Regions from separate parts of the Sporosarcina pasadenensis genome, predicted to be linked through region 2. Evidence: riboswitches for the same ligand, from Rfam matches in the RefSeq annotation. Region 2 holds a riboswitch; the other holds the start of a gene.
What was found. A riboswitch is a leader RNA that binds a small molecule or an ion and turns the genes downstream of it on or off. The one in region 2 is predicted to bind preQ1.

Region 1: linked by a shared signal. The riboswitch ahead of queC (7-cyano-7-deazaguanine synthase QueC) and the one ahead of AB1K89_RS13530 (QueT transporter family protein) in region 2 are both predicted to bind preQ1.

Annotation. Positions count from the first base shown of each region.
Region 1 covers NZ_JBFEGM010000013.1:62,814-66,641, reverse strand. Annotated here, with positions in the region: gene queE (7-carboxy-7-deazaguanine synthase QueE) at 1-675, opposite strand, end outside; gene queD (6-carboxytetrahydropterin synthase QueD) at 672-1,097, opposite strand; gene queC (7-cyano-7-deazaguanine synthase QueC) at 1,094-1,759, opposite strand; PreQ1 riboswitch class I at 1,767-1,810, opposite strand; gene AB1K89_RS15680 (type IA DNA topoisomerase) at 1,931-3,828, opposite strand, start outside.
Region 2 covers NZ_JBFEGM010000009.1:139,140-142,967, forward strand. Annotated here, with positions in the region: gene AB1K89_RS13515 (CPBP family intramembrane glutamic endopeptidase) at 14-904, shown strand; gene AB1K89_RS13520 (DMT family transporter) at 1,090-1,968, opposite strand; gene AB1K89_RS13525 (SRPBCC family protein) at 2,036-2,452, opposite strand; PreQ1 riboswitch class I at 2,576-2,620, shown strand; gene AB1K89_RS13530 (QueT transporter family protein) at 2,627-3,112, shown strand; gene AB1K89_RS13535 (DUF2512 family protein) at 3,165-3,533, opposite strand; gene AB1K89_RS13540 (excisionase family DNA-binding protein) at 3,641-3,828, shown strand, end outside.

The DNA.
Region 1 (3,828 bases), on a different contig from region 2:
ATGCAATTGTGGCAACACCTTCGCGTCGTTCATGACCGGGGAAGCGACAGCCAAATCAATAAGCCATTCAAACCGTTTCAATAAGTTGGATACGAGATAGGTGTCATCTGTTGTTATCGTATCTTCGTTACCCACTTGTAAATAGAAAGGGACTGACGGGTAACGGAGATGGACTTCTTCCGCAAATTTAAAATCTGTTTCATCAAAAACAACGATTTTCAGACTTGCGTTTGCACCTGTCAGTTTCTCCATGAAATGATCGAGTTTGTTGAAATCGGTTATCATTTTTGAACTCGGTGGTTTTGGAGAAAGTGTGATGTCGTCGATGTTCAACAACCAATCTTGCCAAAACGTAGCTTGCGTTTCGACGGCAACTTTCCAACCTTCTGCATGACAAAGATCGACCAGTTCTCCGATCCCTTTATGCAAGGCGGGATTTCCACCTGAAATCGTCACATGCGAAAAGGACTGCCCACCGATTGCCTTCAGTTCATCAATAATGTCTTGCGGGCGCTTCGAAACGCTTTTGCCTGTTCCGTCCCATGTAAAACTGGAATCGCACCATGCACAAGAATAATCGCAACCTGCTGTCCGGACAAACATCGTCTTTTGTCCGATGACCATTCCTTCACCTTGAATTGTAGGACCAAACACTTCCATTACAGGAATTTTCATAATAATTCCTCCCGTGACGGGCGATAAACAACATAGCTAGTTGGCGTTTCCCGAACAATCACTTGGAGGCAAGCAGGCCGATTGTCTTTTGTACGGAGAACGTCCTGAATGGACTTCCAAATTTGTTCGGCCAATCGTTCAGTCGTCGGAAAGGTATGTTGGAATTCAGGGTGCTCATTCAATACGGAATGATCATATTTTTTATGAACAAGATCTTTCAGTTGCTTAAAATCTATTAAAAAACCGAGCGGATCTAGTTCGTTTCCTCCGATGGTGACATTAATAAAATAAGTATGCCCATGCATCACTTGGCATTTTCCAGCTTCTTCATGGGGAATGAAATGAGCAGCCGAAAAATGCATGTCTTTATTTAATTCGAATCGATAGTCATGTTGAACTTGTGGATAATATTGCTGCATCATTTACCTGCACCTGCATTCTTCCGGGCTTGATATGCCGCAAGCCCTTCATTGCGCAGCGCACACGCAGGGCATTCTCCGCATCCTGTACTTGGAACGCCGTTGTAGCAAGTGAGTGTTTTCTCCTGCACAAAATCAAGTGCGCCCAGTTCATCGGCCAGCTCCCACACTTCGGACTTATCAAGCCACATTAACGGCGTATGGATGACAAAGTTTCCATCCATGGCTAAATTCAACGTCACATTTAATGATTTAATAAAATTGTCGCGGCAATCAGGATAACCGCTAAAATCCGTTTCACTCACACCGGTGATCAAGTGCCGTGCGCCAATCGCATCCGCGTAAACCGCCGCGAAAGATAGAAACAGGTGATTTCGTCCAGGTACGAACGTTGACGGCAATTCGCCATCCACTTCCGTCACTTCGATGTCATCCCGTGTGAGCGCATTGGCTGATAGCTGATTGATCAAATTCATGTCCAGCACTTTGAACGATACACCAAGTTCTTCTGCAATGTTTCGAGCGCATTCAATTTCATCCGAATGCCGTTGTCCGTAGTCGAACGTGACCGTTGCGACTTCCCGAAAGTTTTTCAATGCCCAAAACAGGCATGTCGTACTGTCTTGACCGCCACTAAAGACGACCACCGCTTTTACATTTTTCATTGTACATATCTCCTTAGTTTTTTAGAGAGGGAGTTTGCGAACCTCTTTTTGGAACCTTGTTCATAATACCATAGGTGGGCCGGGGAGGGGGTTGGGACCAATCGGATACAAACAGAAATAGGCTGATGTAAGTCCGGTTTAATACCGTCTTCACATCAGCCAAATTCTTCTTTACTGAAACACCAAATTTAGTTTTCCATTTTCCAATGCTAGGCTCGCATCGAACTTGTTTCCGTTATTCGCGGTAAATCCTTTGATCGTATTCGTTTTTCCTTTCGTGCATAGGAGTTTAACTTGTGCGGGTGTAAGCTTCTTCTTCAGGAACATGCCTGGAAAAGTCTGTTTACATCCATTTTTATAATTGCTGCAACCATAAAACTCTTTGCGGGCTAAAATCATGCCTGTCTTACACACTGGGCATGGGGCAACTTCTGTTGCTTGATAAGAGCCGCGCGATTTCGATTGCCGCGGCGGAACTTTCGTCGCATCGATTGGCTTAGCCTCCAGCTGCTTCGGCACGTCGTCCAATAGCTTCGCAATGAACTTTGAAACATTATCGAGGAAATGCTGTCCGCTTCCTTCGCCATTGCCGATTTTCTGCAAATATGTTTCCCACTTCGCTGTCATGGAAGGACTGGCAAGCAGATTCCCTTCAATCGCCTGGCAAAGCACACGGCCTTTCTCAGTAATCGACACAATGTTTTTAGACACGGTTATATACCCATGCTTTTTAATCGTTTCGATAATGCCGCTTCGGGTCGCTTCCGTCCCAAGTCCCTCAATTTCTTTCAAAATATCCGTTTCCTCTTTGTCCTCGACAAGCTTCCCGCATGTTTTCATCATCGCAATGAGTTGACCTTCCGTGTAAGGTTTCGGAGGCTGTGTTTTGCCTTCCTTGATGCCAATATCGGATTGGACGGTCTCTTGCATACGAAGTGGCGGCAAAGCGGGGTCGTCCTTTTCATCCTTTGATCGTTGGAATAAAGCCTTCCACCCTAAATCCCTTTCTGTCTTGCCCGTAGTGAAAAACGGAAGGCCGTTCACATCCGTCGTCACTTTCGTCTCCGTATATAAATAATCTGTATGGAACATGGAGAGCGTCGTGCGGACGACTTCTTCGTATAGATTCCGCTCGAGCGGCGACATTCTGCCAAGAACTGCTTGTGTCGGCACTTTCTTCGTCGGAATGATGGCGTAGTGCTCCTGCACCTTCGAACTGTCGACATACCGTTTCTTTGGAGAAAACGAAGCGACAGGGAAGGGATGACCGATCAGCTGTTGGTAATCGCCGACTTGGTCCTTCAAGTACGCAAATTCATTCGGCGTAATATGACGCGCGTCCGTTCGTGGATAGGTGACAAGCTTCTTCTCATACAAGCCTTGCATCGTCTTCAGCACGTTCGCCGGGCTCATCTTCCAACGCCGGTTGGCTGTCGCCTGCAACGTTGACAGTGAATGCAGCTGAGGTGGCGGCGTTCGCTTATCGGTATGGGTGACAGAGGTGATCACGCCAGGCGAATTCGGTTGGATTCCATGTTTCGCAAGAAGTTCCTGAATGATCTCCCGTTTCGGCTCCTTCGCTTTCGCCTTTCCTTTGTAAGTACCGTGTTCCGCTTTAAACGTCGCTTCCACTTCGAAAAACGGTTCCGATATGAAGGTTTCAATCTCACGCTGCCGTTGATAGATCAAGTAGACCGTGGGAGACTGCACACGTCCAATCGGAAACACTTCCTGGACCCCTTTCGCTTTCAATAAAAGTGTATACAAGCGGGAGGCGTTCATACCGACGAGCCAGTCGCTGATCTGCCGGGCTTTCGCCTCTTCATAGAGCTGCAAATCCTTGCGGTTATCGCGCAAATTCGCAAACCCCTTCCGCACTTCATCGACTTCAAGTGAATTGATCCAAAGTCGCTTGATCGTCTGATTCCGGGCACCGGTTTGATAATAAATGCTATAGAAGATATTCGAGCCTTCCCGGTCGACGTCGCATGCATTAATGACCGTATCCGTCCCGCGAATGAGCTTCTTCACGATCTGAAACTGCTTGAACTTACCCTTCGCCACTTGAA
Region 2 (3,828 bases):
AGGGGGTTATCATTTGTTCAAAAACGAATCAAACCAAGTTCGTGCAGGATGGCTAATTTTTTTGGCGTTCGTTGCGATGTTCATCGCCCAGCAAATTTTCGCCTTGCCCGGCGCAGTCTTGTTGGCATTCATTGATTTCCCGTTTCAAGACGGAAATTACGATATGGATATTATGGCCGCATTCGACAGGCATCCATGGATTTTCCTTTTGACGCAAGGCGGCGGGACAGTTGGCGGAATGCTCGCGACGGTTTTGTTATGGCGTTTTGTGAATAAAGGGACATTGAAAGAGCTTGGATTCAGGGGTCCGTTGAAAGATTTAGGTTTCGGCCTCCTGCTTGGAGCGGTGTCAATTGCAATCATTTTCTTTATTCTATTGGCTACCGGAAATATAACGTTACTTAATTCACTCACTAAACCCGAGTTTTCTCTGTTCTCAATATCATTTCTCGTCATGTTCATCTTTGTCGGCTTTTCTGAGGAGATTTTTTTCCGAGGGTATGTCATGTCGACGATGGAAAGTCGCGGAAATCCGAAGTGGCTTATTTATGTCGTATCAGCTGTCGTGTTCAGTTTGGCGCACGGCATGAATCCGAACGTCAGCGTGTTAGGACTGATCAACATTGCATTGGTCGGGATTTTATTCGCCTATATGTTTGACGCAACGAAAAGCTTATGGCTGCCGATCGGCTATCACATCACGTGGAATTACTTTCAAGGAAATGTCTTCGGATTTGCGGTGAGCGGAATGACTCCGCATGGAATGTATGCTGTCTCGGCGGAGAACGGGAATGCATGGCTGACGGGCGGAGCGTTCGGGTTGGAAGGCGGCTTACTAGCGACGCTCCTTATTATTCTCGGGTATTTCGCGACGAGGATGTATGTGAAGATGAAGGCGGAGTAAGACGATTATGCGCGTTTGCAGCAATTTATGCGTAATTGGAGAAGTTTTTGCGTACTTTTATTGATTTATGAGCTGATTTAGCGTTTTATGCGCTTTTGCGGCGGTTTATGCGGAAGTGGGATGTTTTATGCGTAAATACGGCAATTTATGCGGAATTTGATAGGTTTATGCGTTTGTAAGGCTGCCTATTGAACGGCAGCCTTTCCTGTTCTACCACTTAGCGTCAAAACGAGGATTCCGCCTAAGAGAAGCGCGATTCCTGCCCATGAAATCACATCCAACCTTTCTCCGACGACGAGCACGCTTAAAATCGCAGCAGTCAGCGGTTCGGCGAGCGAGAGTGTCACCGCGGATGACGAGGGGATATGCCGTAAGCCGGTGGAAAATAGGACGTATGCCACACTCGTCGTCGCGATGCCGAGATAGATCATTGTCGAGATGCCAGGAACAGTAAGCAGCCCTTCCGTTTCGAAGATGAATAGAAATGGCATTAGCATAATTGCGCTCACTGAGAAAATGACAGCGACGGATGGGATCGCCTCCGCTTTCTCCAACACCTCTTTGCTGAAAAACGTATAAAAGGCAAATAATAGTCCGGCACATAAAGATAACAAGACGCCGATTGGATTGACGACGAGCCCCTCTTTATTCGAAAACAATAATACGCAGCCGACAATGGCGAGGGATGTTGCAGTTACCCATATTTTTGTCGGGCGCTTCTTTAAGATCAACCATTCAATAATCCCTGAAAACATCGGTGCACTACCGATCGCAACTACGGTTCCGATGGCGATGCCCGTCAACCGGATTGACGTGAAAAAGCAATATTGGAAGATTGCCATCGCCAGCGCCGAAAGAAGCGTCGCTTTCCATGGCCAGTTCCGAAAGTCAATTTTTCGAAGGGCAAGCATGAGTATGAGCAAAGTGAAACCACCGACCGCAAGCCTTGAGGCTCCGACCGCCAATGGGTGCACCGTTTGCGGCATGAATGTTTGCGCGGTGCCCGTCGTTCCCCAAAGCACCGCTCCTAATAAGACAACTATAAATGCAATTCGCTGTGACAAAGAAATCCCCTCCCCCGATATTATGAATATATCATGATATCGAAGAAGGGTGTATGAATTCTCTCAATTATTCGGTTGTTGATTCGATTACATTTTTAAGTTTTGCCAAAAGTCCATTCCAGCCCTCAGACATACGCGGTCGAACGACGTCATGCGATTCACCGAACTCTGTCTGCTTACCTTCTTCCCAGCCAGCATGGATGAACATCAACTCGGTTTGACCATCGATTTCCTTCAATTGAAAATGAACATGCCAATCCTTCCCCCAGTTGAATGACAAACGGTTCGGCGGTTGAACTTGCGTCACTTTACATGGAGATTCTCCCCAGGGGCCCGCTTGCAAGGTGAACTCCTTCCCTTCGACCGGTTCCAGATCGTTCGGCATGAACCAAGCACTGATTCCTTCCGCTGTTGACACATACGGCCAAACCGTTTCAATAGTCGCCCCAATGAGTATCGTTTTCCTAATTTCATTCGCAGACATATGGTATCCTCCTGTACTGTTGCAATGTTTCCTTCAGTTTATCATACAAGCCTTAATTTCACTTGAAATTAATGGCTATTGAACGGCCAATAGCTCTATGCTACACTAATAGGCAGGCTTTTTTGCCGCGTGGTTCGTAACCATCCCACGAAAAAAAACTAAGGAGAAATGAATATGAAAGTAAAAACGATGGCAACGAGCGGAATCATCGCTGCGTTGTATGTTGCTGTGACGTTTTTGATTGCCCCGTTCGGGTTCACAAACATTCAGTTTCGCTTGTCAGAGATGTTCAATCATCTCGTTGTGTTCAATAAAAAATATATCGTCGGCGTCGTATTAGGTGTTTTTGTCGCCAATCTGCTTTTTTCGGAGTTAGGTCCGATTGATCTCGTATTTGGAGTTGGACAATCCATCCTCGCTTTATCAATTACAATCCTATCCGCAAAATTCATCAAAGGGATATACCGACGGATGTTTTTCAATACACTTGTATTTACGTTCACGATGTTCATTATTGCATGGGAATTGAACATTGTAATGGAGTGGCCTTTCTTACTGACTTGGCTATTCGTCGCTGTTGGCGAATTCGTCGTCATGGCAATCGGCATTCCTGTTATGGCTGCATTGGATAAACGACTTAATTTCAGCAAACTCATATAGGATTAAAAAACAGAGAGTGGCATTAAAAGCGCCGCTCTCTGTTTTCTTTTACTCATACATAAGTGTTGCCGTACTGTGTTTTTAATAGCCAAGAGTGAAAAAAGTATTCCCCGACAGCGAGAATAGCTCCTGCCAAAAATGCTTCTCCCATAGCTTCCGAATATCCAAGCAAATTCAAGCCACCCCATAAAACGATAAACGATAACGCCAAGTCTCCAATCGTCGCGGTCATATTGCCCACTCTTGGGAGGATCATCAAATCTCCCAGATAGGAAATTAACAGTAAAGCGATACCTAAAATAGTCGAGTGCCAAAAAGAAACGCCATTAAAAACCGTTAACACAATCCATAGAACCGGAAAAATCAATATTGCTTTAATCAGAAGCGACCTTCCGTGGTTCACGTTTGTTTCCTCATTCATCATAATTGCCTCCATTCTCTTCTTTTAACATTGCCCAAGTACGATCAAAATATGAGGAGGCTCATCGATGCATTATAATGTATAAATAACGGAAGGAGGTTTTTTTGATGTATATGACGATTGAAGAAACAGCAGAATATTTAGGTATGCCTGCCGAGCAAGTCCGAAAGTATGTATGGGAAGGACGCATCCGCGCCGTCCATGACGGCGAACAGTTTTTCATCAACCAAAATCAATTTAGTAATTATTTCACACAACTCGAAACGTTGAAAAGGCAGATTGAGGACTACTTGAA